Regions from separate parts of the Priestia sp. YIM B13489 genome, predicted to be linked through region 1. Evidence: a T-box and tRNA genes for the amino acid it is inferred to sense, from the RefSeq annotation. Region 1 holds a T-box; the other holds one or more tRNA genes.

What was found. The T-box of region 1 lies ahead of ileS (isoleucine--tRNA ligase). A T-box ahead of a tRNA ligase gene usually reads a tRNA of that ligase, here a tRNA-Ile.
Region 2: it has a tRNA-Ile gene. The T-box ahead of ileS (isoleucine--tRNA ligase) is inferred to sense a tRNA for this amino acid. The anticodon was not compared.

Annotation. Positions count from the first base shown of each region.
Region 1 covers NZ_JBHZOQ010000053.1:765,736-780,539, forward strand. The annotation lists gene ACFX4W_RS09790 (uracil-xanthine permease family protein) at 1-284, opposite strand, end outside; gene pyrR (bifunctional pyr operon transcriptional regulator/uracil phosphoribosyltransferase PyrR) at 441-983, opposite strand; gene ACFX4W_RS09800 (RluA family pseudouridine synthase) at 1,175-2,089, opposite strand; gene lspA (signal peptidase II) at 2,086-2,553, opposite strand; gene ACFX4W_RS09810 (conjugal transfer protein TraR) at 2,634-2,921, opposite strand; gene ileS (isoleucine--tRNA ligase) at 3,092-5,857, opposite strand; T-box leader at 5,929-6,149, opposite strand; gene ACFX4W_RS09820 (DivIVA domain-containing protein) at 6,219-6,713, opposite strand; gene ACFX4W_RS09825 (YlmH family RNA-binding protein) at 6,798-7,571, opposite strand; gene ACFX4W_RS09830 (YggT family protein) at 7,623-7,892, opposite strand; gene ACFX4W_RS09835 (cell division protein SepF) at 7,896-8,363, opposite strand; gene ACFX4W_RS09840 (YggS family pyridoxal phosphate-dependent enzyme) at 8,380-9,063, opposite strand; gene pgeF (peptidoglycan editing factor PgeF) at 9,071-9,892, opposite strand; gene ACFX4W_RS09850 (YlmC/YmxH family sporulation protein) at 9,967-10,221, opposite strand; gene sigG (RNA polymerase sporulation sigma factor SigG) at 10,570-11,349, opposite strand; gene sigE (RNA polymerase sporulation sigma factor SigE) at 11,498-12,217, opposite strand; gene spoIIGA (sigma-E processing peptidase SpoIIGA) at 12,248-13,171, opposite strand; gene ftsZ (cell division protein FtsZ) at 13,448-14,605, opposite strand; gene ftsA (cell division protein FtsA) at 14,647-14,804, opposite strand, start outside.
Region 2 covers NZ_JBHZOQ010000053.1:1,757,579-1,772,382, forward strand. The annotation lists gene hslO (Hsp33 family molecular chaperone HslO) at 1-277, shown strand, start outside; gene cysK (cysteine synthase A) at 479-1,417, shown strand; gene pabB (aminodeoxychorismate synthase component I) at 1,515-2,930, shown strand; gene pabA (aminodeoxychorismate/anthranilate synthase component II) at 2,933-3,514, shown strand; gene pabC (aminodeoxychorismate lyase) at 3,519-4,382, shown strand; gene folB (dihydroneopterin aldolase) at 4,404-4,763, shown strand; gene folK (2-amino-4-hydroxy-6-hydroxymethyldihydropteridine diphosphokinase) at 4,764-5,309, shown strand; gene lysS (lysine--tRNA ligase) at 5,582-7,066, shown strand; rRNA gene ACFX4W_RS14850 (16S ribosomal RNA) at 7,348-8,897, shown strand; tRNA gene ACFX4W_RS14855 (tRNA-Ile) at 8,967-9,043, shown strand; tRNA gene ACFX4W_RS14860 (tRNA-Glu) at 9,083-9,154, shown strand; gene ACFX4W_RS14865 (hypothetical protein) at 9,366-9,713, shown strand; gene ACFX4W_RS14870 (hypothetical protein) at 9,762-9,968, shown strand; gene ACFX4W_RS14875 (hypothetical protein) at 10,449-10,859, shown strand; gene ACFX4W_RS14880 (hypothetical protein) at 11,322-11,600, shown strand; gene ACFX4W_RS14885 (DUF3231 family protein) at 11,856-12,857, shown strand; gene ACFX4W_RS14890 (DUF805 domain-containing protein) at 13,018-13,365, shown strand; gene ACFX4W_RS14895 (iron-containing alcohol dehydrogenase) at 13,398-14,582, opposite strand; gene ACFX4W_RS14900 (sugar diacid recognition domain-containing protein) at 14,741-14,804, shown strand, end outside.

The DNA of each region.
Region 1 (14,804 bases):
ATCGTTTCTTCAGGTCCAAACGAAGCTTTGGCGAAAATGATTGGCGTGATGAACGCGAACGATGAACCAAGATAAGAAGGAATTTGACCTCTTGTAATGAGCAGGAAAGCAAGCGTTCCTACCCCGCTTGAAATCAAAGCAATTGCCGGGCTGAACCCAACTAGGAACGGCACTAACACCGTCGACCCAAACATTGCAAACAAATGCTGCAGACTCAATGTTAACCAATTTATTGCTTTTGGTTTATCATGTATATCAAGTACAAAATCTCGTTGTTGACTCATATGTTTTTCCTCCTATCACTATTAAAAAACCTCTTTACGCAGAGGCAAAGAGGTTTTCAGCATACAAGGAAGACGCTATACCGCAGTATAGTTTTCCTTGTATAGTGACCCCCCTTTTGCAGCCTCACGGGACTACCATTTAAAAGGGTATATAATTTATTTTTCGTAAATAGACACGTGGTCTTTTTCGTCTACTTCCATTAAATGCACCGCAATTTTTTCACTTTTAGCTGTCGGTACGTTTTTGCCAACGTAGTCTGCTCGAATCGGCAGCTCGCGGTGCCCTCTATCCACTAAGACAGCCAGCTGAATGAGTTCAGGTCGGCCGATATCAATCAGTGCATCAAGTGCTGCTCGAACCGTACGGCCCGTATATAACACATCGTCTACTAAGATGACGTTCTTATTTGCAATATCTGTCGGAATATCTGATCCTTTTACAAGAGGCTCATCATTGCTTGTCACTTTCGATAAATCATCTCGGTAAAGCGTGATGTCTAGTTCTCCGACTGGCAATGTATTTCCTTCAATTTGTGCAATTCGTTCTGCTAAACGTTTTGCGATATAAATACCTCGCGTTTTAATCCCCACTAGCACACAATTTTCGATTCCTTTATTCTTTTCAATAATCTCATGTGCAATTCGAGTTAAAGCGCGGCGAATAGCCTGTTCGTCAAGTACGGTAGCTTTTACGTTCACTGTTTTTCACCTCAAGTTGTTGACATAAAAAAATCCTCTTGCCTTGAGGCAAGAGGATTTGGTTTTAGACATATTTCTTCAAAAAGGCTATAAATATGCCTTTTCTGCACCGTTTCCTTCTCAGCCTCTCTGGACTGTTCTTAAAGGTTCTTATTAAGTTAATACAAGTATGCCATCACTTATGGCAGTTGTCAACTTCTTTTTTCAATAAGCTCTAGCATCTCATTAAACTCTTTTGGAGCCGGTGCTTCAAATTCCATATATTCATTTGTACGAGGGTGAATAAAGCCTAATACACCTGCATGAAGCGCTTGTCCGTCAATCGGAAGCGTTTTTTTCGGTCCGTACTTCGGATCCCCGGCAAGCGGAAAGCCAATATACTTCATATGAACGCGAATTTGGTGTGTTCGCCCCGTTTCTAGCTTACATTCGACTAGTGAAAAATCTTTAAAACGCTGCAATACAGTAAAGTGTGTCACTGCATCACGACTGTTTTCATCAGTTACCGTCATGCTTTGACGATCTTGCTTATCTCGGCCGATTGGCGCATCAATTGTACCGTGATCGTGCGCAATTACTCCGTGAACGATAGCTTTATAACGACGCGTTACTGTTTTAGCTACAAGCTGACTAACTAGTGATTCATGAGCTAAATCATTTTTTGCAACCATAAGTAAACCGGATGTATCTTTATCAATTCGATGAACGATACCAGGGCGCATAACGCCGTTAATACCCGATAAATCTTTACAGTGAGCCATTAGGCCGTTTACAAGCGTGCCGCTATGATGACCAGGAGCTGGATGTACAACCATGCCGCGAGGTTTATTTACAACAAGCACATCTTGATCTTCATAATAAATATCTAAATCCATTTCTTCCGCTACCACATCAAGCTCTTCTAATTCCGGCACTTCGATAATAATAGCGTCTCCTGTTTTACATTTATAGTTTCCTTTAACGGTTTTATCGTTCACTTTTGCGTGACCTTCTTTAATCCATTGCTGCACTTGTGAACGTGACCATTCTGCATTTACAGTCGAAAGTACTTTATCAATACGTTCTCCCGCTTGTTCTTCATTTATAACTGTTTCAATTACATTCATTCTTTGTGCTCCTTCTTCATTTTCCCTTCAAACAGCGTCATAATAAACATGATGATTACTCCGACGACAAGTGCCGAATCAGCTACGTTAAAAATCGGAAAATCATACGTAAAGATGTATGTATTTACGAAATCAACTACTTCTTTACGGACCACTCGATCAATAAAGTTTCCAATGGCGCCGCCTAACATTAATGCTAGCGCAATACCGAACCATTTATCTTGTTTTTTGAGCTTTTGAATATAAATTATTAAACCGACTACCACAACCACCGTAATGAGATAAAAGAACCACATCTGTCCTTGTAAAATCCCCCACGCGGCTCCTCTGTTACGATGAGAGGTAATGTAAAGAAAGTTTTCAATTACGGTGATGCTTTGTCCATAATACATTTCTTTTACAATCATCCATTTTGTTACCTGATCAATAAGTATAACAGCTAAAGCGATAAGATAATAAAACACAAACGTTTTCCTCCCGCAATAAAATCAAACGAATCCATACTAAAGCATTTTAGCACATAATTCATTTTTTTTCTCGCTTCTCACCATAAAACAAATAAATCTTCATTTGTGCGGGCCGTCGGCATTACTTTTAATTTATGAATAGACATCACTTCGCCAGTTAGTTCATCAATTCCGAACGCACCAACGTCAAGCTTTGCTAACGCGTGTTCTACATCTTTTAAATCGGCTTTAATCATTTCTATTACGTAACGTTCCTTTTCATCTATATAACCAGATTGTTCTGTAGCATATCTCAATAGGCGATCTTGTAATTCTTCTTTAATAAGAGCTAATTCCTGTCCAATGGAAAGATAATTTTCATACATTCAAACGCCTCCTGTGCTGATAAGATGAAGTATTAATGATGTTAGGTTTACCGAGTTTTCCATCGAATCTACAACACAAGTTTTTCCTAAGGCTTTAAATGCTTTATACCATTGTATTTGGGAATTTCGTACAGCAAAAAACACGCCCAAAAAGGACGTGTTTTTGTTAATTACTGCTGAACGTAGTGATTTTTTACAACATCCGCACAGCGTGTACATAAAGTCGGGTGATCTTGATCTTCGCCAACTGTTGGTGATACAACCCAGCAGCGCTCACACTTCTCACCTTCTGCTTTACTTACAACAATTGAAGCATAGCTGAATTTTTGTGCTTCAGCAGGTGCTTCACCTTCTGCTACCTCAAGATCTGAAACGATGAAGAGTTGACCTACATTTTCAGAAATAGATGCTAACAGTTCTTTCGTATCTGCTGTTGGATACAGCGTTAATTTTGCTTCTAAAGACTTACCGATTACTTTTTCATTACGAGCCTGTTCTAGCGCTTTTAATACTTCATCACGAAGCTCCATGAATGCATCCCATTTCTCTACTAATTGATCTGCTCCTTCGATTTCTTGAACCTCTGGCATATCAACTAGCTGCACGCTTTCTTCCGTTACATTTGGAATGTGAACCCATACTTCGTCTGCTGTATGAGAAAGAATTGGAGACACTAATTTCGTTAACGATAATAACGTTTCATAAAGGACCGTTTGAATGCTGCGGCGCTCTACATTATTTTCTGCTTCGATGTACAATACATCTTTTGCAAAGTCTAAGTAGAATGAACTCATATCAATTGTACAGAAATTATGCACTGCGTGATAAATGCTTGAGAATTCATATGAATCATAAGATTTTTTCACTTTATCAATTAATTTGTTCAGCTTCACAAGCATGTAGCGGTCTACTTCACGAAGGTCTTCAACAGCTACAGCATCAGTTGTTGGATTAAAGTCCTCTAAGTTTCCTAGTAAGAAACGGAACGTGTTGCGGATTTTACGATATACTTCTGCTACTTGTTTTAAAATGTTATCAGATACACGAACATCAGCTTGGTAATCTACAGAAGCTACCCATAAACGTAAAATATCTGCACCTAGTTGTTTCATTACTTTTTCTGGAATTACAACGTTTCCTAATGACTTACTCATTTTGCGACCTTCACCGTCTAAAGCAAATCCGTGGCTAAGTACCCCTTTATAAGGTGCTTCACCCGTTACAGCTACGCTTGTAGAAAGACTTGAATTAAACCAGCCGCGGTATTGGTCAGAACCTTCTAAATACAAATCAGCCGGACGCTGTAAGTCTTCACGTTCTTCAAGAACAGCTTGATGTGAAGAACCAGAGTCAAACCATACGTCCATGATGTCTGTTTCTTTTGTGAAGCGGCCATTTGGGCTTCCTTCATGAGTAAAGCCTTCCGGAAGCAAGTCTTTTGCTTCACGCTCAAACCATACGTTTGATCCATGTTCTCTAAATAGATTTGATACGTGTTCAATTGTTTCATCCGTAATGATTGGCTCATCATTTTCAGCATAAAATACCGGAATCGGAACGCCCCATGCACGTTGACGAGAAATACACCAGTCTCCGCGGTCACGCACCATGTTATAAAGTCGCGTTTCACCCCAAGTAGGCACCCATTTTGTTTTTTCTACTGCTTTTAATAAATCTTCACGGAAATCTTTAATAGACGCAAACCACTGTGCCGTTGCACGGAAAATTGTTGGTTTCTTTGTACGCCAGTCATGTGGGTATGAGTGGGTAATGAAACTTAATTTTAACAGCGCGCCTTCTTCTTCTAGTTTGTCTGTAATCGGCTTATTCGCTTTATCATAGAATAACCCTTCAAATCCTGGTGCTTCATTCGTCATATGACCCTTACTGTCGACTGGACAAAGAACTTCCAAACCGTATTTTTGACCAACGATAAAGTCGTCTTCCCCGTGTCCCGGTGCTGTATGAACACACCCAGTACCAGCATCCGTTGTTACGTGATCGCCAAGAACAACTAATGAATCACGCTTGTAGATTGGATGCTCAGCTACTACACGCTCAAGTTCTGAACCTTTTACCGTACGAAGCGTCTTATAGTCAGCCCATTCAATTTCTTTAGCAACTGTTTCAATCAGTTCAGTTGCCACTACATATTTTGCTCCATCTACTTCAACTACGCTGTACTGAAGCTCAGGATTGACAGCAATCCCTTGGTTAGCTGGCATTGTCCATGGTGTTGTCGTCCAAATGATGAATTTTTCATCTTGTTCAAGCACACCTTTACCATCTTTTACGTTAAATGCTACGTAAATAGAAGCTGAACGTTTGTCATAGTACTCAATTTCCGCTTCTGCTAAAGCAGATTCACTTGAAGGGGACCAGTACACTGGTTTTAACCCTTTGTAGATGTAGCCTTTTTTCGCCATGTCACCAAACACTTTGATTTGCTGCGCTTCGTACTGGGGCTGAAGCGTTACATATGGATTATCCCAATCTCCGCGTACACCTAAACGCTTGAACTGCTCACGTTGGCCGTTTACTTGTTCCCAAGCATACTGTTCGCAAAGCTTACGGAACTCAGCTACCGTCATTTCTTTGCGGTTTACTTTTTTATTTTTTGTTAAAGCTGTTTCAATTGGCAAACCGTGTGTATCCCAGCCTGGTACATAAGGTGCACAGAAGCCTGACATCGACTTATAGCGAACGATAAAATCTTTTAAAATTTTATTTAATGCATGTCCCATGTGAATATCGCCATTCGCATATGGAGGTCCATCATGCAGGACAAATAGCGGACGGCCTTCCGTACGTTTTTGTACTTTTTCATAAATATTCATTTCAGCCCACTGTTCTTGCATTTTAGGCTCGCGGTTCGGTAAATTTCCACGCATTGGAAATTCAGTTTTTGGCATCAATAATGTATCTTTATATTCCATGTTTTACCCTCCAAAAAAAAACGTAAATTTCATATCTTTTTGTACCATAACAAAAAGACCTCCTCATCCCAAAAAGGGACGAGAAGGCCTCCCGCGGTACCACCCTAGTAGATTTGCTGCACGCAAATCCTCTTTGCATTCGTAACGTGAATAAACCGCCACTGCTTACTATCATCAGTTCAGCAATGGTACTCTAGGGTGATTTTCACTTTTTTGTTTGTTATCGAGCTCACACCATCCTCGATTCGCTTTGACAAACTAAAAAAGCTACTGTCCCTGTCTCCGTACTGTTTGATATGAAATTTCATCTGTTACCAAATTATATGACAACAAAACGTGAGAAGTCAAGATGATGTCTTGACTAGTCAATTTTTTCTTCTAGCGCTGGCATCTCATAATCCATCAACTGATCCCAGTCGTCGCTGTTTAACATTTCAAGCTGTGCTTCGATTAACATTTTGAAACGAGTTCTAAATACTTTAGACTGCTTTTTCGTCTCCTCAATGTCCATCGCAATTTTACGAGACTTAGACAATGCTTCATTAATAATACGGTCCGCATTTTTTTCTGCTTCTTTTATAATGAGCTTCGCTTCTTTTTCAGCGTTTCGCTTCACATCTTCCGCTGCTTCTTGAGCAATTAAAATTGATTTATTTAATGTTTCTTCGATGTTAGTAAAATGTCCAAGACGATCTGTTAATTCAGATACTCTTCCTTCTAACTCCTTTTTATCACGCATGACTAGCTCATAGTCTTTAATTACTTGGTCAAGAAACTCATTTACTTCATCTTCATCATATCCGCGAAACCCGCGATTAAACTCTTTGTTATGAATATCCAAAGGGGTTAAAGGCATCTAGGCCACCTCCGTGTTGTCTCATTACATCATTAGTAATGGTTTATTCGACATATTTTTAAAATTTCCTGCTAGTAGATTTCTTTATTTCTGCTTTCCTACAACAATTCGCCATTTTTCTTTTTTAGTTTTTCCTTCAAGTGAAACGATACGACTTCTGCCGTGACCACGAAGCGACAAAATATCACCTTCATGACATTCAAAAGAAGGCTGTTCAATGACTTTAAAATTTACTTTTACCGCTCCATTTGCAATAAACGGCTGGACTTTTTGTCTTGATAAATTGTGAATGGTCGACAGCAAAACATCAAGCCTCATTGAAGAAACTGTATAAACGTGTTCAATCAGCTCTTCTTTTACCACATGCAGCTGCTCTCTTTGAATAGAAGAAAGTGAAACTTTGGCTTTTCCAATTGATGTTAAATTCATCTCAATATAAGAAGAAATTTCCTCTGCAGCTACAAGCTGAATATCGTCTCCCGCGACCAAAATATCTCCAAATTTTGAACGGCGCAGTCCTAAGGACATCGCCGAACCAAGAACTTGAGGATGTTCAATTGTCACAAACTTTTTAGGATAATTTAGCTCGTACATATGCAACTGAAAATCTTCGCTTTGAGGTACATAGTAATCCGGATATAGCAGCGCGCGCTTGCGTTCAGCAAACGGTTGTCCACCATCAAATGAAACTTGAACCTCTCCTTCAGTCCCGACAATAGCTGTCACAATCTGCTGCTCTCTTGGATCTAAAAAGTCCGTTAATTTTGGGCTGTATTGATGTAGGACATCTTCTTTCCACTGAAGAACCTGGTCAATAAATCCATGTTCTTCTTGCCTAAAATGTTCATAAATAGACATATTATTACTCCTACTATTGGTATGTAAAAAAGGAATCCAGCGATTCCTTTTTTAAATAAAACCTACCACATTATTAAGTGAATACACGCCTCTTTCAGCAAATCGCAATAAAAAGATTGCAACAAGAGGTGAAATATCAATCATGCCAATAGGCGGAATGATTTTACGAAAAGGCTCTAAGTAAGGCTCACAAATACTGCCAAGCAGCTGACCAAACTTAGACGCCCTTACATCGGGTACCCAAGACATCAAAATGTAAATAATCAGTGCCCATGAGTAAAGCCCAATTAATTTTCCAAGAATCCCAAAAACGATGTCCAAAAACTACCACCTCTTTACGTTTGTTGTATCGTGTTCCCCCATCATATCTGAAATGCTTCCGCTTACGTCTACATTATCAGGTGTACATAAAAAGATGTCGGTTCCAATTTTTTGAATGTCCCCGCCTAAAGCATAAACTGTACCACTTAAAAAGTCGACAATTCTCACTGCTTGATCTCGTTGAATGCGCTGTAAATTCACAACTACGACTTTACGATTTTTTAAATGATCCGTAATTTCTTGTGCTTCGGCATAGACGCGAGGTTCGCAAAGCATCATTTTTGATGATTTTTGAACGCTTTGCAAGCTAATCACATTTTGCTGCTGATTCGGCTGCTGACTAGCTTTCGCTGCTGGTCTCGACTGCTGTACGGGCTCTTCTACCGACTCTTCTTGTTCGTAATGTTCTTCTACATATTCAGTATCGTCATCAAGAGCAAAAAAACTTCTAAAGCGATTTTTCATACTCATCTTGAATTACACCTCCTTAACGTTCATTCCCAACTAACGTGGTTCCTAGTCGAATGAATGTTGCTCCTTCTTCAATTGCAATTGCATAATCGTTTGACATTCCCATTGATAGCTCTGTACACGGTGCATATGGCAAGTTTAGTTCTTGTATGCGACTCTGCAATTTTTTTAGACCTTGAAAACAGCTGCGAAGCGTAGACTCGTCATCTGTGTGAGGAGCCATGGTCATCAATCCGACCACTTGAATATTTGTAAATTCTTCAAGGGATTTAATAAATGGAATTACGTCTTCTACAGCAAGGCCATGCTTGGATTGTTCTTCGGCAACATTAACTTGTACAAAACATTTTATACGATGCCCTGAGCGTTTATCAATTTCTTTTGCTAAAGATACTCGGTCTAGTGAATGAATATAGTCAACTTTATCAATCACATTTTTTACTTTTCTTGTTTGTAAGCTTCCGATAAAATGCCAGGTCGCTTTCTCACCGATTGATTCATACTTTTCTAGAAGACCTTCATCCCTGTTTTCTCCAAGATGTAAAATGCCTGCATCCACTGCTTCTGCTGCTCGTTTTGTGGAAACGTATTTTGTTACAGCAATCAGCTCTACATCTTCTCGATTTCGATTAACTTTTTTACACGCTTCAGCAATTGTTTGTTGAACTGCTTCTAGATTTTCACTTACGCTAGCTGTCACTATGTAATTACTCCTCCTTAAAGCCTATGAAGTTAAACATGCGTCCTGTTTTCCCTTGGTCGCGGCGATGTGAGAAGAACAGGTCATCTTCACAGCTTGTACAATACGACGATGTTAAAATTCGTTCCGGCAATACGCCTGCGTTTTGAATCAGCAGCTTATTGACTTTTTTTAAATTAAGCGCGTATTGTCCAGGGCTTACTTCTTGATATCCATTTTGGCCAACTACTTCGTTTACTTGTGTAATGACGCGGTTATCGACAACATAACAGCAATCTTCAATCGAAGGGCCAATCGCCACGTAAATATCTTCAACCGGAACATTTTCTTGCTCTACCCAACGTCGAATCATATTTCCTGCAATATCTTTCACTGTTCCCTTCCACCCGGCATGAGCTAGACCAACTAAATGGTGATCAGGCGCATAGAAGTACAGCGGAACACAATCTGCATAACATAAAGCTAACAAAATATCAGATTCATTTGTATAAATGCCATCCGTTGCTTTTATGCCCTCTTCATACTTGTAGAGTCCTTTTGCACAGTCGGCTTTTGTTACTTTTTGAACAGTTGCTTCATGTACTTGTTCAGCACATACAAAGCTTTCAAAAGACATGTCTAGTTCGGCTGCTAAAATTTTTCTATTTGTAATAACATCTTCTACGTTATCGTTTACGTGAAGCCCTAGGTTAAAAGAAGCAAATGGAGGTTTACTCACGCCACCATTTTTTGTGGTGAAACCAGCAACAAGCATATCATTCTTTTCTACCCAAGGGCTCAGCCACATAAACGACTCGTGATGGCTTTTTTTTAATGGCTCAGGATTCATGTATGTGACACATCCCTTGTTTCATTTCTTCTCACATATTGTACCACAGATTGCTAGGTGCTGTTGACAAAAAACTAATTCTCTTCAGGCTGAAATGCGTCTTTATAACGTACTAAAATGACATCAGAACCAATTTTCACAATATTTTTCCACGGAATCACAATTTCATCATCTTTTCCAAAGAAGCCCAATACACGAGAGCCTCCGATAATGACGGCCTGTATTTTTCCCGTTGTTAAGTCAATATCAATATCCCCTACATTTCCAAGTTTTTTGCCATCAGCTACATTCACTACATCTTTCAGCTGGAATTCTGAAATCTTTAACATGCTCTCTCCTCCTATAGCCAACTTTATTCCTTAGCCTATATATATTTTCAAATTTTCATTTCATGAAGGAAAAGCTTATTTTTTCTCTGCCATTCTCGTTCTATAGGCATTTTGTCCACTAATTACACAGCTTTTCATCAAGAGACATTCTCAACGAGTAGCTAGAAGTCCTCACAGCAATAGGAAACCGGATATGAATATCTTTTGGTCATGTATTATACATTGATACATACAAAATAAGCATCGTGTCTGTTTTTATAGACACGATGCTTATTAAGTTGAACATCAAATAAAGTGAATGGTATTAATTGTATGAACGCGAGCAGCTGCCAGTTTAGATAGCTTTTGTTAACTTTGAATATTTTTATTCATCTGTTTAATAGCAGCTTTTTCTAAACGAGAAACCTGAGCTTGAGAAATACCAATTTCTTCAGCAACTTCCATCTGTGTTTTACCTTGAAAGAAGCGCTTTCGTAAAATTAGTTTTTCTCGCTCGTTCAATCTTCTCATACCTTCTTGCAAAGCAATTTCTTCAATCCAAGTTGAATCACGGTTGCGTTCATCGCTTAGCTGATCCATGACATAGATTGGGTCTCCACCATCATTGTAAATAGGTTCAAATAGAGAAACCGGATCTTGGATAGCATCTAAAGCAAACACAATTTCTTCATGCGGCACTTCTAGGACTTTTGAAATTTCCTCAGCTGTAGGTTCCTTGGATGTTTCACTCATAAGCCTTTCACGAACTTGAAGAGCTTTATAAGCAATATCACGAAGGGAACGAGAAACACGGATTGGATTATTGTCACGTAAATAGCGGCGAATTTCCCCTATAATCATTGGGACAGCATATGTAGAAAACTTCACGTTTTGACTTAAATCAAAATTGTCAATGGATTTCATTAATCCAATACATCCAACCTGAAATAAGTCATCAACAAATTCTCCACGATTGTTAAAACGTTGAATCACGCTGAGTACGAGACGTAAATTTCCGCTTACTAGCTTTTCTCTTGCTGTTCCATCTCCAGCCTGCATTTGTTTAAACAACTTTCGCATTTCTTCATTTTTTAATACGGGAAGTTTCGAAGTATCTACTCCACAAATTTCTACTTTATTTCTTGTCAACTCTTTCCCTCCTAACAGGAGATGATGTTCTGAATTCAGTATCTCCTCCGAAGGAAAAAATATGCACTTTTACAATTCTGACAATTCCACGCTAAAAAAGCTGATTGTATAAGATGCTTCTCAGCCCTTATACAATCAGCTTTTTTACTTAAACCATTTTATTAAATTCTTTTCGCAGCCGTTTAATAATTCGTTTTTCAAGCCTTGAAATATAAGACTGAGAAATGCCTAGCATATCAGCTACATCTTTTTGCGTTTTTTCTTCTCCGCCGGCTAGCCCAAAGCGCAGCTCCATAATTTGCTTTTCACGATCATTTAATTGGTGCAGTGCTTTCAACAAAAGTTTTCGATCCACGTTCGCTTCTAGGTCTTTTGTGATGATATCTTCTTCGGTTCCCATCACGTCAGATAATAGCAGTTCGTTTCCATCCCAATCAATATTTAACGGCTCATCAAATGAAACTTCAGATCGAATTTTATTGTTGCGGCGCAAATACATTAAAATTTCATTTTCAATACAGCGAGAGGCGTACGTCGCTAGCTTAATTTTCTTTTCAGGATTAAATGTGTTTACTGCTTTAATTAAACCGATGGTGCCGATGCTAATTAAATCCTCAATATTGATTCCCGTATTTTCAAACTTGCGGGCAATATAAACAACCAGTCGCAAATTACGCTCAATCAACAGTGAACGTGCTGCTTCATCTCCTGATGGAAGTTTTTTCAGGAGTACTTCTTCTTCATCTTTTGTTAAAGGCGGTGGAAGAGCTTCACTTCCTCCTATATAGTACACTTCATCTGTTTTTAGCTTAAGTTTAATTAATAATTTGTACCACCATAATTGAAATCGAATTCGATATGTAGCCATTCTGTATCCTCCTTTATTTGTTCACACCTTTTACGATGCGGAACTTACTTCTCCAATAACAATGAGCTTCGGATGAACAATACATTCATATTGCTTCTCCACTGAAAGCGTTGTATGACTAATACCTACTAATACTTTTGTGACTTCAATCGTATTGGACTGATGCACCAGCCTTACCATATCTGGCTTTAGAGCAAGAAGGAGCTGATTGGCTTGGCCCACGCTTCGATAAGGGACAAAGCGGACTTTTGAATACCACTCTTGATCAATATCTTCGCTGTGTGAAAAGGATTGGACATTTTTGCTTAATTCCATTAAGCCTTCAGGCAATATTTCTTTTAAAGAATCTGCTGTAACAATCATAACCGGGGTTTTCGTCAGCGGATCTACAAGCTGGTTTCCACTATCAATAAGTCCTTTCATCGACAGAGTCTGTTCGTTTAAAATAACTTCCACATCTACCAGCTGATCAAATGTAATGTTTTTCATTCGCAAATCATCAACTCGTGCTTTTGAAAAATAAGATAATAGCGGAAAACCGATAAGAACAAATATCCAGCTAATAGGATCACCAAACTGTGGAGATTTTGTATCAACCATTTGATTAAGAACAAGAAACTGATCTTGAAATAAAAAGTGAACGCCCATTAATCCTCCACCAACAACAAAGGTTGCAAAATAAAACGTTAATAAATTCTCAAAGAAAAAGCGCAGTCGTTTATAACCAAACGTCATCAATACCATAAAAAAAGAGAATAAAATTTTAATGGCAGGGTGAACCATAAGATGAGAAAAAGGCGTAAACATAAGAAGGACAATTAATGAACCGATAAAGCCGCCAAGCAAAAGCCGCCACCACTTGTAATTCCGTTTAAGTACAACTGCACATAACATTAGTAAAATCGTATCTAACCCAAAATTCAGCATCCATATTAAATCTAAATAGATTGGCAATGTTTATAACCTCTCCATTCTTTCTGAATTTTTCTGTTAAAAATTAGTATATAGTACATCCTATTAGAAAGTCTGTCAGTTCATGCCGAGAAACAAGCAGTATTTTTGAGGAAATCATTCGATATTTGTCACACCACTTTTAGAAAGAAAACATAAACCCTTTAAAGGCATCATATTGACCATGTCGAATGTTTTTTATATTCTTTTTGAGTTTTCTAGATTCATTGCATAAAAAAAGACCTCTGTATAAAACAGAGGTCTTGGTTTTTTATTTTCTTAGCGTCTACGATTACGGTTTCGTAAGAATGTTGGAATATCTAGCGCATCTTCAGACTGTGGCTGAGATGGACGCGTATATTCTTGCTGTACAGGTTCTTCACGCTTTACTTCACGCTTCGGCTGTGGAGCCGGCTGCTGTGTCGATTGCTGCATGCGATTCGCCGATAACGAAGGACGACCTGGTTTTGGCTGTGATAAATCTTGGTCACTAAAGCCAGTTGCAATAACTGTAACAACAATCTCGTCTTTTAGGTTTTCGTTAATAACAGATCCAAAGATCATGTTCACTTCTTGGTCAGAAGCCGAAGCAACGATATCTGCAGCTTCTTGTACTTCGTAAAGACTTAGGTTTGTACCGCCTGTGATGTTCATTAATACACCTTGAGCTCCATCGATAGATGTTTCAAGAAGTGGACTTGAAATAGCTTTTTTAGCCGCTTCAGCAGCGCGGTTTTCACCAGTTGCAATACCGATACCCATAAGTGCAGATCCTTTGTTAGACATAATTGTTTTCACGTCAGCGAAGTCTAAGTTAATTAATCCAGGAACTGCGATTAAATCTGAAATACCTTGCACACCTTGTCGCAATACGTTATCCGCTTCACGGAACGCTTCTAGCATTGGCGTGTTTTTATCAACGATTTCCAATAAGCGATCATTTGGAATAACAATCAGCGTGTCCACTGCTTCTTTCATTGACGCAATGCCGCCTGCCGCTTGAGTAGAACGCTTACGACCTTCGAACGTAAACGGACGAGTAACAACACCTACCGTTAGTGCTCCTAGCTCACGAGCAATTTGGGCAATGACTGGAGCTGCACCAGTTCCAGTTCCTCCACCCATACCAGCCGTTACGAAAACCATATCTGCACCTTTTAGGGCTTCTTGGATTTGTTCCTTACTTTCTTCGGCTGCTTTTTTACCAACCTCTGGATTAGCACCTGCACCTAATCCTCTTGTTAATTTAGCGCCGATTTGCATTTTTGTTTCAGCTTTTGATAAATTTAATGCTTGTGCATCTGTATTAACTGCAATAAATTCTACACCTTGGACGCCATGTTCAATCATTCGGTTAACCGCGTTGTTACCGCCGCCTCCGACACCGATTACTTTAATCGTCGCTAATTGGTCTACACTTGTATCAAACTCCAACATGATAGTTCCTCCTAATTCTTCGAAATTACCAATCCGTAACGTTAATCAAAGAAGTATCCAAAAAACTTCTTCATTAAATTTTGGTCATTTTTCTTTTTCGGCTGCTCGGCTGATTGTTGCGGCTGCTGTGGTTTCGGGCTAGGTTTGATCATTTCTTGCTCAATCGGCTCTTCTTCCACAACTGGCGCTCCAATTTCCC
Region 2 (14,804 bases), 990 kb from region 1:
AATTTCAAAACTGATTCAAAAAGGTCTTTCTCCTGAGGAAATCTTAGAAGAAGTTCTTGGAAAAGAAAATGTGAAGTTTCTGGAGACAATGCCTGTAGAGTTCAAATGTCAGTGCTCAGAAGAAAGAATTGCCAATGCTATTATCAGCTTAGGACAAGAAGAGATTCAATCGATGATTGAGGAAGACGGCCAAGCTGAAGCCCAGTGTCATTTCTGTAATGAGACCTATCGTTTTGATAAAAAGCAGCTTGAAGAAATGAAAGAACAAGCAATTTAAATGAAATAAAAGATTCTTAAAAGGCGTCATTTTATAAATGAGCGCCTTTTTTTATAGATATTAAGTTCTATTTCTGTATATATTGATCTAAAAATATAACAAAATTAGGTAAATGGAAAGACAAAATGATTGACAATTTAGAAAACATCTGATAAATTGTATACAAAATCAATAAAATTAGTTGGTATTAGGAGTGGTCATATGGCACGTATTGCAAATTCAATTACAGAGTTAATTGGTCAAACACCAATCGTAAAACTAAACCGTCTAGTTGAAGAAGATATGGCGGATGTATATTTAAAATTAGAATTTATGAACCCGGGAAGCAGCGTAAAAGATCGTATCGCATTAGCGATGATTGAAGATGCGGAAGCAAAAGGTGTGTTAAAACCTGGCGACACAATCATTGAACCAACAAGTGGTAACACAGGAATTGGCTTAGCAATGGTAGCTGCAGCAAAAGGATACCGTGCTATTTTAACAATGCCTGAAACGATGAGTATTGAGCGTCGTAATCTGCTTCGTGCATACGGTGCAGAGTTAGTATTAACACCAGGTCCAGAAGGAATGAAAGGGGCGGTTAATAAAGCAACTGAGCTTGCAAAAGAGCACGGCTACTTTATTCCTCAGCAGTTCCAAAACGAGGCGAACCCAGAAGTGCACCGTCAAACAACGGCTAAAGAAATCATCGAGCAGTTCGGCGATCAGCTAGATGGATTTGTGGCAGGTATCGGTACTGGCGGTACTATTACAGGTGCTGGTGAAGTGTTAAAAGAAAAGTACCCAAATATCAAAATTTATGCGGTAGAGCCAGCTGATTCTCCGATTTTAAGCGGTGGTCAACCAGGACCTCATAAAATTCAAGGAATTGGTGCAAACTTTGTTCCGGATACGCTTAACACGGAAGTATATGACGAAGTTGTCGCTGTTCAAAACGATCAAGCTTTTGAATATGCCCGTAAAGTAGCAAAAACAGAAGGTGTACTAGTAGGTATCTCTTCTGGGGCTGCGATTTATGCTGCGTTAAAAGCTGCAAAACAGCTTGGAAAAGGTAAAAAAGTGTTAGCGATTATTCCAAGTAACGGTGAGCGTTACCTAAGTACTCCATTGTTCCAATTCGAGGAACAAACACAAGCATAAAAACGATAAAAAAACAGCTTCTATATGAAGCTGTTTTTTTTCATCTAAGAATCATGTAAAATGAAAGCAGGTGATTTATTTTTAGGAGAGTGAACAAATGCAGCAAAGAATGACTTGGGGCGAATCTATTTCTATCTCTAAAAGCCAATGGTTCAAAAAATATCAAGAGTTGTCAAAAGAGGAACCGAATCATATCCTGCTTGAAAGCGGTCGAGGCGGAAAGTTTCAAATAATGGGATTAAAACCTGTAGCCATTTTGCGAGGCGAACAAAACGAGCTTCATATCAAAACGGATGACCAAACTACTGTTCAAAAAGGTAATCCGCTTCATCTTATGCGAGACTGGATGAAGAAGTTTGAAGCAGAGGTGAATCCAGATCTTCCTCCTTTTCAAGGTGGAGCAATTGGCTTTATTAGCTATGATTATATCCGCTATGTAGAAACCATACCTGACCTTGCTGAAGATTCATTGAAAACGCCGGACGTTTATTTCCTTATTTTCGATGACGTATTTGTATACGATCAAGAAAAGGAAAAGCTCTGGATTATCGTTAATGACGAAGCAGATTGTAAAGAGCAGGCACATAAGCGTATTGATCAATACAAAAAGGACTGGATGGGGGCAAGTGATGAAGGACTCTCATATGAGCAGATTCATCGTGTTGCCGAAAAGAGTGAGGTTTCGATGTCTGAAGCTGCTTTTTCAGATGCTACAACACGCGTACATGAGTACATCGGGCAAGGCGATGTGTTTCAAGTGAACTTATCTGTTCGACAGTCTCAACAGCTTCAAACTCATCCTATGCATATCTACGAACAGGTACGAAAAATCAACCCGTCTCCTTACATGTCTTATATGCAGACAGAAGAATTTCACATTGTGAGCTGTTCACCAGAATTATTAGTGAAAAAAGCCGGTGATGAAATCAGTACGAGACCGATTGCGGGAACACGCTCCCGCGGTAAGGATGATCAAGAAGATCAACAGTTAGCAGATGAGCTTATTCATAACGAAAAAGAGCGTGCAGAGCATGTGATGCTTGTTGACTTAGAGCGTAATGATCTTGGTAGAGTAAGCGAATATGGTACTGTGCATGTTGACGAGTTTATGGTTATTGAAAAATATTCACATGTCATGCATATTGTGTCTAATGTAAAAGGCAAGCTCGCGCGCAACAAAGATTTTGTAGATATCGTAGATGCGGTTTTTCCTGGAGGAACGATTACTGGAGCACCTAAAGTTCGTACAATGGAAATCATTGAAGAACTTGAACCAGTTCGAAGAGGAATTTATACAGGATCGATTGGTTGGATTGGGTTTAATGGAGATATGGAATTAAATATTGCGATTCGCACTATGATTATTCAAGACGGCCAAGCTTATGTGCAGGCTGGTGCGGGTGTTGTGATTGATTCAAATCCGAAACACGAATACAAAGAATCACTGAAAAAAGCAATTGCACTATGGAAAGCAAAAGAGCAGAGCGAAAATGAGCTGAGTGAGGGTGAGTAAAGATGATATTAATGATTGATAATTATGATTCTTTTACGTTTAATTTAGTACAGTATTTAGGTGAGCTAGGGCATGAGCTTCTTGTAAAAAGAAATGATGAAATTACACTTTCTGAAATTGAAGTGCTAAATCCAGATTTCTTGATGATCTCCCCGGGACCATGCAGTCCTAACGAAGCGGGAATCAGTCTAGAAGCCATCGAGTATTTTGCAGGTAAGATTCCAATATTCGGCGTATGCTTAGGGCATCAGTCGATTGGGCAAGCTTTTGGAGGGAATGTGATTCGTGCGGATAAATTAATGCACGGGAAAACATCTGAAATGCATCATGATGGCCGTACTATCTTTAAAGGTCTTGATAATCCGTTCACGGCAACGCGGTATCATTCTTTGATTGTAGAAAAAAGTTCACTGCCGGATTGCTTTGAGATTTCAGCGTGGACAGCAGAAGATGAAATTATGGCGATTCGCCATAAATCATTACCTATTGAAGGAGTACAGTTCCATCCTGAATCTATCATGACTTCTTACGGTAAAGAAATGCTGAAGAATTTTATTGAAACTTACGAAAAAAAGCGAGTGTAATGATATGTATATATACGTAAATGGCGAAGTAAAGTCTGCGTCTGAAGCCACTATTTCTCCGTTTGATCACGGATATATGTATGGCCTAGGGCTGTTTGAAACGTTACGAGTGTATGAAGGTCATCCATTTTTAGTGGAAGACCATCTGGATCGCCTGCATAGCAGCTTACGTGAATTAAATATTGTATGGGACTACTCTACACAGGACGTGTTGGAAATCATTAATAGTTTGTTAATGAAAAACAATGAGAGAAATGCGTATGTTCGATTAAATGTCTCAGCAGGAAATGGCGGAATTGGCTTGCAAGTGGAAGAATACGACAAGCCATCTACAATCGTATATATGAAATCAATGCCTCATCCATCGAGCCCCCTTGTAAAAGAGGGGCTTATTCTTGAGACGAAACGAAATACGCCTGAAGGAACCATGAGATTAAAATCTCATCATTATTTAAATAATGTACTAGCTAAGCGAGAAGTTGGTTCGGACTTAAATAAAGAGGGTATCTTTTTAACAAAAGAAGGGTTCTTAGCCGAAGGTATTGTGTCCAATTTATTTTTTGTAAAAGATGATTGTGTATATACGCCGTCTCTTGAAACAGGTATCTTAAATGGAATTACGAGACAGTTTATCTTTACGCTTTTACAAAAGAAAAACATAGAGGTTGTAGAAGGCTTATTTACGGTGGAACAGCTCTTGGAGGGTGATGAAGCTTTCGTTACAAATTCCATTCAAGAAATCGTACCTCTTCGAAGTATAAAGGATAAGCAGTTTTCAGTAGGAGACCATACGCTGACAGCTCAGTTGCAAAAAGAGTATCGCTCTTACACAATGTCGCTAATGAGTCGACACGAGCTACATGTATAAAAGCGAAAGGAGAGACTAAAGATGGATAAAATTCATGTAAATGATATGCGTTTCTATGGCTATCATGGCGTATTTCCAGAAGAAAATAAATTAGGGCAGCGTTTTCACGTGGATTTAGCTGTGGAACTGGATTTAAAGCAAGCTGGTACTACGGACAATTTAGAATACTCGGTGAGCTATGCAGATTTATACCAAACATGCCAGGAAGTTGTAGAGAAGCGCACGTTCAAGTTAGTTGAAACGGTGGCTGAAACGATTGCATCTGAATTGCTTGCTAATTACGAACTCGTGCAGGCTTGTACAGTAAAGGTATATAAACCCGATCCGCCAATTCCCGGTTATTATCAATCGGTAGCTATTGAAATTAAAAGGAGCCGTTGAATGACAACAGAAGCATATATTGCATTAGGATCAAATATTGGAAATCGAATGGAACATTTGAAGTCAGGAGTTACTGGCTTGATGAAACACTCTGAGATTAAGGTAGTGGCTGTTTCATCTGTTTATGAAACGGCCCCTGTCGGGTATACGAATCAAGCAAGCTTTTTAAACATGGTAGTAAAAATACAAACAACGTATTCGTCAGAGCACCTTTTAGATTGTTTGCAAGCCATTGAACAAACGGCAGGCCGAAAAAGAGAGATTGTATGGGGACCTAGAACCCTTGATTTAGATATCTTACTTTATAGTAATGAAATCATTCACACGGATAGACTGAGCGTCCCTCATCCCCGAATGTTTGAACGAGCGTTTGTGATGGTTCCTCTAAACGAACTAGCTCCATCTCTTATTCTCCCTGTAGCAGAAGAAAAAGTTGAAACCATCACAACACGTTTATCAGATTTAAAAGATGTAAAATTATTTCGAGAGCAAACAACGGGTATACTAGATATGTTCGAAAATAATCGTAATGATTTACATAAGTGAAAATGAATCTTATTAGTTGATTCATTTTTATATTGGCGTAAAGTAGAGTTCATAGTGAAAACTTTGAGATTTGGGTTCGCAGGTTTTGGGTTTATTCGGTAGCTTGTTAGAGAAATCGAAGAAAAAGAGAAGCGAAGCAAGAATAAAGCGATTTGACATAGAGAAACGACTGAACCTATAATAATTTTAAAGAAACGTAGTAGTTGCCAGTAAACATGCTGGCCTTTTTTCTGTTTCGGAAAACTTAATTATACGATGGAGATGAGTAAACGATGAGTCATGAAGAATTAAATGATCAATTTCTCGTTCGTCGCGAAAAAATGAGCAACCTACGAGATCAAGGTATTGATCCGTTTGGTCAACGTTTTGAACGTACACATACATCACAGCAATTAATTAGTGAGTATGACGAGTTAACAAAAGAACAGTTAGAAGAAAATGAAGTGCCTGTGTCACTAGCTGGTCGTATTATGACAAAGCGTGGAAAAGGAAAAGCAGGTTTCGCTCACGTTCAAGATTTAACAGGACAAATTCAGCTTTATGTACGTAAAGATGCAATTGGCGAAGAACAGTACGAAATCTTCAGCAGCGTAGATATCGGTGACTTGGTAGGGGTTGAAGGTGTTTTATTCAAAACAAAAGTTGGCGAACTTTCTATTAAAGTAAAAGATTTTACGTTACTAACAAAAGCGCTTCGTCCACTTCCAGATAAATATCATGGTTTAAAAGATATTGAACAGCGCTACCGTCAACGTTACTTAGATTTAATTACAAACCCAGAAAGTAAACAAACATTTATCTCAAGAAGCCGCATTATTCAATCGATGCGCCGTTACTTAGATAATCATGGATATTTAGAAGTTGAAACACCGATGATGCATTCAATCGCAGGTGGAGCAGCAGCTCGTCCGTTTGTGACACACCACAATGCGCTTGATATGGAACTTTATATGCGTATTGCGATTGAACTTCATTTAAAACGTTTAATCGTAGGTGGATTAGAAAAAGTATACGAAATTGGCCGTGTATTCCGTAATGAAGGTGTATCTACACGTCACAATCCTGAATTTACAATGATCGAATTGTACGAAGCGTATGCGGACTACAAAGATATCATGGCTTTAACAGAGAACTTAATTGCACACATTGCGCAAGAAGTACTTGGCACAACAAAGATTCAGTATGGCGATCAAGAGGTAGATTTAACTCCAGAGTGGACAAGACTTCATATGGTCGATGCTATTAAACAATATACGGGCGTAGACTTCTGGGGAGAAACATCTGTTGAAGAAGCTCGTGCTTTAGCGAAAGAACACGGGGTAGAAATCACTGAACATATGCAATATGGACATATTGTAAATGAATTCTTTGAACAAAAAGTAGAAGAGCAGTTAATTCAACCAACGTTCATTTACGGACATCCTGTAGAAATCTCTCCATTGGCTAAGAAAAATGCGGAAGATCCGCGTTTTACTGACCGTTTTGAGCTGTTTATCGTTGCGCGTGAACACGCGAACGCATTTACAGAGCTAAATGATCCAATTGACCAACGTGAGCGCTTTGAAGCTCAGTTGAAAGAGAAAGAACAAGGAAACGATGAAGCACATGAGATGGATGATGACTTCATTGAGGCATTAGAATATGGTATGCCACCTACAGGTGGTCTAGGAATCGGTATTGACCGCCTTGTTATGTTACTAACAAATGCACCGTCAATCCGTGATGTACTATTATTCCCACATATGCGTCAACGCTAAAAAAAGAGATGGCTACGGCCATCTTTTTTTAGTTAATAATATTAGAAAATTTAAACTTTTAATTTACCTCTTGTTTTTATGAAATTGATTTGGTATATTTATATCTGTTGCTAACGCAGACAAGCGAGAACAACAAAAAGAAATAAAAAAGTTGTTGACATTACGTTGATAACTTGATAAGATAGTAAAGTCGCTTAAGAGCGACGGTTGAACTTTGAAAACTGAACAAAGCGACAAACGTCAACGTTAAATTTTATTTTTAAATTGAGCAAGCAAACATTTCTTCGGAGAGTTTGATCCTGGCTCAGGATGAACGCTGGCGGCGTGCCTAATACATGCAAGTCGAGCGAACTGATTAGAAGCTTGCTTCTATGACGTTAGCGGCGGACGGGTGAGTAACACGTGGGCAACCTGCCTGTAAGACTGGGATAACTTCGGGAAACCGAAGCTAATACCGGATAGGATCTTCTCCTTCATGGGAGATGATTGAAAGATGGTTTCGGCTATCACTTACAGATGGGCCCGCGGTGCATTAGCTAGTTGGTGAGGTAACGGCTCACCAAGGCCACGATGCATAGCCGACCTGAGAGGGTGATCGGCCACACTGGGACTGAGACACGGCCCAGACTCCTACGGGAGGCAGCAGTAGGGAATCTTCCGCAATGGACGAAAGTCTGACGGAGCAACGCCGCGTGAGTGATGAAGGCTTTCGGGTCGTAAAACTCTGTTGTTAGGGAAGAACAAGTACAAGAGTAACTGCTTGTACCTTGACGGTACCTAACCAGAAAGCCACGGCTAACTACGTGCCAGCAGCCGCGGTAATACGTAGGTGGCAAGCGTTATCCGGAATTATTGGGCGTAAAGCGCGCGCAGGCGGTTTCTTAAGTCTGATGTGAAAGCCCACGGCTCAACCGTGGAGGGTCATTGGAAACTGGGGAACTTGAGTGCAGAAGAGAAAAGCGGAATTCCACGTGTAGCGGTGAAATGCGTAGAGATGTGGAGGAACACCAGTGGCGAAGGCGGCTTTTTGGTCTGTAACTGACGCTGAGGCGCGAAAGCGTGGGGAGCAAACAGGATTAGATACCCTGGTAGTCCACGCCGTAAACGATGAGTGCTAAGTGTTAGAGGGTTTCCGCCCTTTAGTGCTGCAGCTAACGCATTAAGCACTCCGCCTGGGGAGTACGGTCGCAAGACTGAAACTCAAAGGAATTGACGGGGGCCCGCACAAGCGGTGGAGCATGTGGTTTAATTCGAAGCAACGCGAAGAACCTTACCAGGTCTTGACATCCTCTGACAACTCTAGAGATAGAGCGTTCCCCTTCGGGGGACAGAGTGACAGGTGGTGCATGGTTGTCGTCAGCTCGTGTCGTGAGATGTTGGGAAGTCCCGCAACGAGCGCAACCCTTGATCTTAGTTGCCAGCATTTAGTTGGGCACTCTAAGGTGACTGCCGGTGACAAACCGGAGGAAGGTGGGGATGACGTCAAATCATCATGCCCCTTATGACCTGGGCTACACACGTGCTACAATGGATGGTACAAAGGGCTGCAAGACCGCGAGGTCAAGCCAATCCCATAAAACCATTCTCAGTTCGGATTGTAGGCTGCAACTCGCCTACATGAAGCTGGAATCGCTAGTAATCGCGGATCAGCATGCCGCGGTGAATACGTTCCCGGGCCTTGTACACACCGCCCGTCACACCACGAGAGTTTGTAACACCCGAAGTCGGTGGAGTAACCGTAAGGAGCTAGCCGCCTAAGGTGGGACAGATGATTGGGGTGAAGTCGTAACAAGGTAGCCGTATCGGAAGGTGCGGCTGGATCACCTCCTTTCTAAGGATTTTTATAAGACGTACGTTTCATTTCGTTCAGTTTTGAGAGAATTCTCTCTATCATATATATGGGCCTATAGCTCAGCTGGTTAGAGCGCACGCCTGATAAGCGTGAGGTCGGTGGTTCGAGTCCACTTAGGCCCACCAGTATAACAAACAGTTAAGTTAAACTTAAAAAACAATCATGGCCCGTTGGTCAAGTGGTTAAGACACCGCCCTTTCACGGCGGTAACACGGGTTCGAATCCCGTACGGGTCATCGAAAGAGCAGTTTGCATTTGCAAACTGCTCTTTTATTTATGTTAGATAACTACAGATTTTGATTGAGGCTGTATAAAATTCTAATGTGAAAACTTTAAAATTTTTGAGTCTAATCTCTTAAATTTGAACATAACGATACTAGTACTTTAAGAATAACACTAGGATAACGTGCTATAATGGATGAAACTGAATACTAGGGGTAATGAATAATGGAGGAATTAAAGCGAAAAAACCAAGGTGCTGCGGAACTAGACGAAAAGGGATTTAAGTGGATGCGTTTCGTCAGCTTCTTTATGATTGTGAACCTCATTTTCACCGTAGCTTTAGTAGCAGTTGTTCTAATAGTTCCACAAATTCAAGAAACTTTTCAATGGGTAGCATTTGGTGTATATGGGTTTACAGTTCTTTATCTCATCTTTATGCGTGAAGTAGCCTTTAAAAAGACATATGGTTCTTTAGCAGTTTGGATGCGGACTGTATGGAATTTTAGTTTTATTGCTAGTGCGTTTGGGGCCATTAGCATGTTTATAGGGAACACTCACTGGACTTTATTTTAAAGGAATCTGTCTTCTTGTGTTGAAAGTGAAAGTAAGGGAGGAATTTATATGAATCCATATGAACAATTACAATTAAACAAAGAAGTAGAAGCGATTGCTAAACAACGAATTGAAATTCATAAACAGCGAATAAAGCTATCTGAAGAGTTAGAGCAAGACTTTGATAATACAGAGCTCCAAAATAAAATTATTGAGTTAGAAGAAGAAAGTCAAAAACTAAAGAAAAAGAGTGAAGCTTTACAAGCTAACTATTAAACATCCTCTCAGGGTGTTTTTTTAATCAACGTATTTTAAAAAAACTGTGATTTTATTGAAGCTATAAGCTTGATTATGAACAAACTGTTGAGTCACTTATTTTGTCAGGACGTCCAATAAAATTAGGAAATGAAGAAAACTTTACTTCCTTGCCTCGTATACTTTTACCTTATTGTAAAATGTCTCTTTCTTCATGCCTACCTCTGATTTAAAAGAAAAAGTGGAAGATAAAATACAGTCCAAGACAGAGTAGCTGCATTCGAGTATGTAGTTTGGCTATGCTTTGAATGGGATTCACAATGCTAATTCTAAATAAGTTTGCTTTGATCCCCATGTAGACTACATTTAAAAGGGAAGCACATATCAAGAATATGAGATAAAACGTTGGAATAGCCAATAATGTTATAATAATCAACGAGTTGGTATAAAGGAGTTGGTACTATCACCATACAAAATCTTATTGACTTAAAAGATTTAGAATTGCCATTTGTTTTTTATTATGACGGGGATTTCGTACGTCAATCAATTAAAAATGGAACGAACATACTAGAAAGATATGATTACGTCGGAGAAGCTGAATTAGAATTACTTCAAGAAACTGGATTTATTGAAATTTGTATAGAGGGTTATGGTGGAATGAGAATAGGTGATAAAATTGATGTCTCTGTTGGTAATTTAGAAACTAAAAATGTTACCGAACCATTTGTTTTAGAAAAACTTGATAAGCGATTTTATTTTTTAATACCCTTTCATCCTTATTGGGTGAGTACAATGGAAGATGGGGGTATCCTCATCTCATATTCTATAAAAAGTGTACTAAATATGACTACTTATAGTTCTGAAACAGTACGTTTTCATAAAGATATTCTATCTAGCTCAACTGTATATTAAAATAAATGTAGTAGCTTAATCGATTGCTTGTTAATATGCTGTTAGATATGTATCTTTTTAGAAAAAATAAAATAACTTACTGAAATAGTCTTTATATAGAACAGAACAAGCAGATTCTTACTTATTAAGAGCCTGCTTGTTTTACTTTATACCCAGCATTAGATTCTTTATTTAACAGCTTCTTTAAATTCTTTTCCTGGCTTAAAGGCTGGAGCCTTTGTAGCATCAATAAATTCAGCTTTATTCATATCTAAATACCTCATTCCTTACTGTGTATAGTCTGTGTAGACAAAAAATATATCATAGTTTCCTTATAAGGATCAAACCTATGTTCTTTTAAATGCATCTGCTAGAAAACTCTAAAAAAAGTTAACATTGCATGTTTTGTTTCCTTTTTGTTAGGGAAATGGAAATAAAAGAAAGATAAAAATGATTAAAAATGAGGAGAAGGAGTGTCAAAAAGTGGTATATAGTCAAGTAGTAAGAAAACCTGAGTTTCAACAAGCGGAATCGGAAGGGTTAAATGAAGCCATTCACGAGTACATAACTCGTCGTACACGTCACAATGCACCGGTTGTGGATGCGCTTCGATATATTATGACCATTGAACATAAACATGAACGCATGCAGGTAGCAGCAGAACTGTTCGGATCAGCTATTCAGCGTGTAAAAGATCAAGATATTATTCAATATCTAAAAAAATGCGGAAGCTACAAAAGAATTTCTGATACGATGGAATAAAAACGTTTTCTTTGAAAAAGCGCCTTTAATGAGAGGGGGCTTTTTTTGTTTCCGCCATTTAAAAGCGAGGGTAAATACATAGAATTCTTCTAATTTGTGCATAGTAAATGAAGCAGAATTAATTGAGGAAGAGACAGAGTTGTGTATCTGACTGCGGGGGCGAATGTTAAGGTCTAGAATAAAGTCTTCATTACAGATACCCACTCTTGAATAAATGAAGATTTACGTATGTATCCCTAGCAGGAGGTTTAGTGCATGAGTCAAGAAATACCGTTAAGTTCAAGTGAAATTGCTACTCTTTGGATGACCTATCAGCAAAAAACAATGACCCAAAGAATTTTGGAATATTTTATTGCACAGGCAGAAGATGACGGGGCAAAGGAAATTATGCAAGATACGCATAGGCAAGTGGTGAACTACATTGAAGATATCAAAACAATTTTACAGAATGAAGGGGCTTCCATACCAGTAGGATATACAGAAAAAGATGTAAATATAGGCGTTCCTAAGCTCTATGATAAGATGTTTGATATTATGTTTCTTCGCCTTTTAAAAGAAATTAGTATGGGGCTACATACGCTTCATTTAACCATGTCCTACAGAAAAGACATAATCTCTCTATATAAAGAACTTACCGCTTTCACGCAAAGTGGCTATGACAAATGTGTAGATTATCTTCAGGATAAAAACGTGCTTCCAAGGCCTCCAGCTGTTTCCGTACCTAAAAAAGCGAAGTTTGCTGAAGGCACAGATTACATGAATGGAAACCATTTATTTTCGAGTAAACGGGCATTAAATACTGTAGAGGTAGCACATATTTATTACGCAATTGAAAGCAACATTTTTGGCATGCAAATGATCACAGGGTTCGCTCAAGTAGCAAGTGAGCCTGAAGTGAAGAAGTACTTTGTAAAAGGAAAAGAGCTGGCTAAAAAAATTGTAAGTGATTATAGTAAAATTCTTTTGGAAAGCGATATTCAGACGCCTGCGACGTGGGGAGCGAAGGCGACCGAGTCAAAAGTAGCACCCTTTTCAGATAAACTAATGATGTACTGCGTGAGTTTATTCTGCAGTTTCGGGCTAGGAAGCAACGCTTTAGGCACTGCGTTTAGTTTACGTGGAGATCTTCCTCTTACTCTTGTCAGTACCGCCAAAGACATTTTAACATACGGGCAAGACGGGGGAAAAATCATGGCTAAAAACGGATGGCTTGAAGAACCGCCAAGTATGGAAGACCGAAATGATTTGATTAAATAGAAAAGCATAATACATTACGAAAACTTCTTTTTTTGAAAGAAGTTTTTTCTTTTGCATAAAAAATGTCGTTATTTGTTCGTTTAACGGTTTGTTTTTTGAATAAAAAGGATATATAAACCATAAATTTACAATTTTATACTAAAAAAGGAGGTTGTTGCATATGAAGTGGTACATAAAAGTGTTGAAAAATTACGGGACGTTTTCTGGCAGAGCAAGCCGAACTGAATACTGGATGTTTGTATTGGTCAACTTTGTTATTTCATTTATTCTTTCTTTCATTCAGTTCTTTATTGATAAGCCTCTTTTTTTGCCGGTAATCTACTCGCTATTGATTGCAGTCCCTTCGTTAGCGGTAGGAGCAAGAAGGCTCCACGATACGGGAAAAAGCGGATGGTGGCAGCTCATTACATTAGTTCCATTAATCGGAAGTATTTGGCTGATTATTTTATTCTGCCAGCCTAGCGATCCAAAAGAGAATCGTTTTGGTACAACGGCTAAAGCAGCATAAATAGAACTCCCCCTTACACAAGGGGGAGTTTTTTAGTGCACAGGTTCTACTATAGCACCATCATACGCCGATTGGTAAATAGCTCGGATGTCTTTTTCAAGAAGAGGCAAAGGACTGCGAGCGAGAATTCGTTTTTGCTGGACGCCATCTTCTGTCAGCTTTTGAAGGGCACTTTCTGGAATATCAAATCCGCGAAGGGTTTGAGGAATGCCTACGTCTTCGACAAGTGACTGCAGCTGTTTTACACACTGATAAGAAGCTTCTTCTGTTGATAAAGAGTTAGCGTTTCCGCCCAGTGCTTCAAAAATATCTCGCATCTTTTCCACACAGCTGCTGCGTATGTAACCCATCACATATGGAAGCAATACGGCGTTTGATTCACCGTGTGAAATATGAAACTGTCCACCTAACGGATAAGCAAGCGCATGAACACCAGCAACACCAGCGTTAAAAAAAGCAAGGCCCGCTAAATAGCTTCCGTAGCTCATCTGAGTTCGCGCTTCTTTATCTTTGCCATTTTCTACAGCTGTTCGCAAAGAAGAGCTAATCATGCGTATAGCCTTTAGTGCTAAGGCATCGGTTGCTGGATTTGCATTTACTGATACATAAGCTTCAACGGCATGAGTTAATGCATCAACCCCTGTAGCCGCCGTTACTTTAGAAGGCACGCTTAGCGTAAGCTCAGGATCTACAATCGCAGCGTCTGCAAGCAAATAGTCGTGGGTCACAACGTCCTTGGTGCTTTCAAGAGATAATACAGAAATATTCGTTACTTCTGAGCCCGTGCCGGAAGTTGTAGGAATTAAAATTTTAGGAAGACCTTTTTTTGAAATTTGTTTTGTACCAGTTAAGTTCAAGTATTCTTCTACAGCGCCGTCGTGAACGGCTAAAACGGCCGTAAGTTTTGCTAAATCTAACGCGCTGCCGCCGCCAACCCCAATGACTAAATCAAATTTTCGGCTTTTTGCGTAGGATACGAGTTTTTCACCGAGTGCTAAAGGCGGTTCTGGTGCCGTATCTGCATATACATCTACTTCGTATCCATTTTTAATGAGGGGAGAACTCACTTTATCCACAAGTCCAATGTCTTTTAACACGGGATCTGTGACAATTAAAATATGAGCGGGGTGATATTTTTTTACTTCCGGAAGCAGTTGCTGAAGTGATCCCCATCCTGTATAGCTAAGAGGGGTAAAAACTAGTTTTGACACAGTCATTCTTTTATCCTCCTATAGGCACTGTTTTGTTGGCGGTTTCAAAGATGTGGTTTTGCTTCTACGTATATTATAATGAAGTATCGCAAATTTTTCATTGAATACAAATTAGCTGTCACGAAAAAATTGAGCTTTACTTCACAGAGGCAAAGGATGAGGAAATGTTGAGATACGTAACAAAAGAATTAGCTCAGAAAATTGTGTGTAGAACGATGGAGATTATTG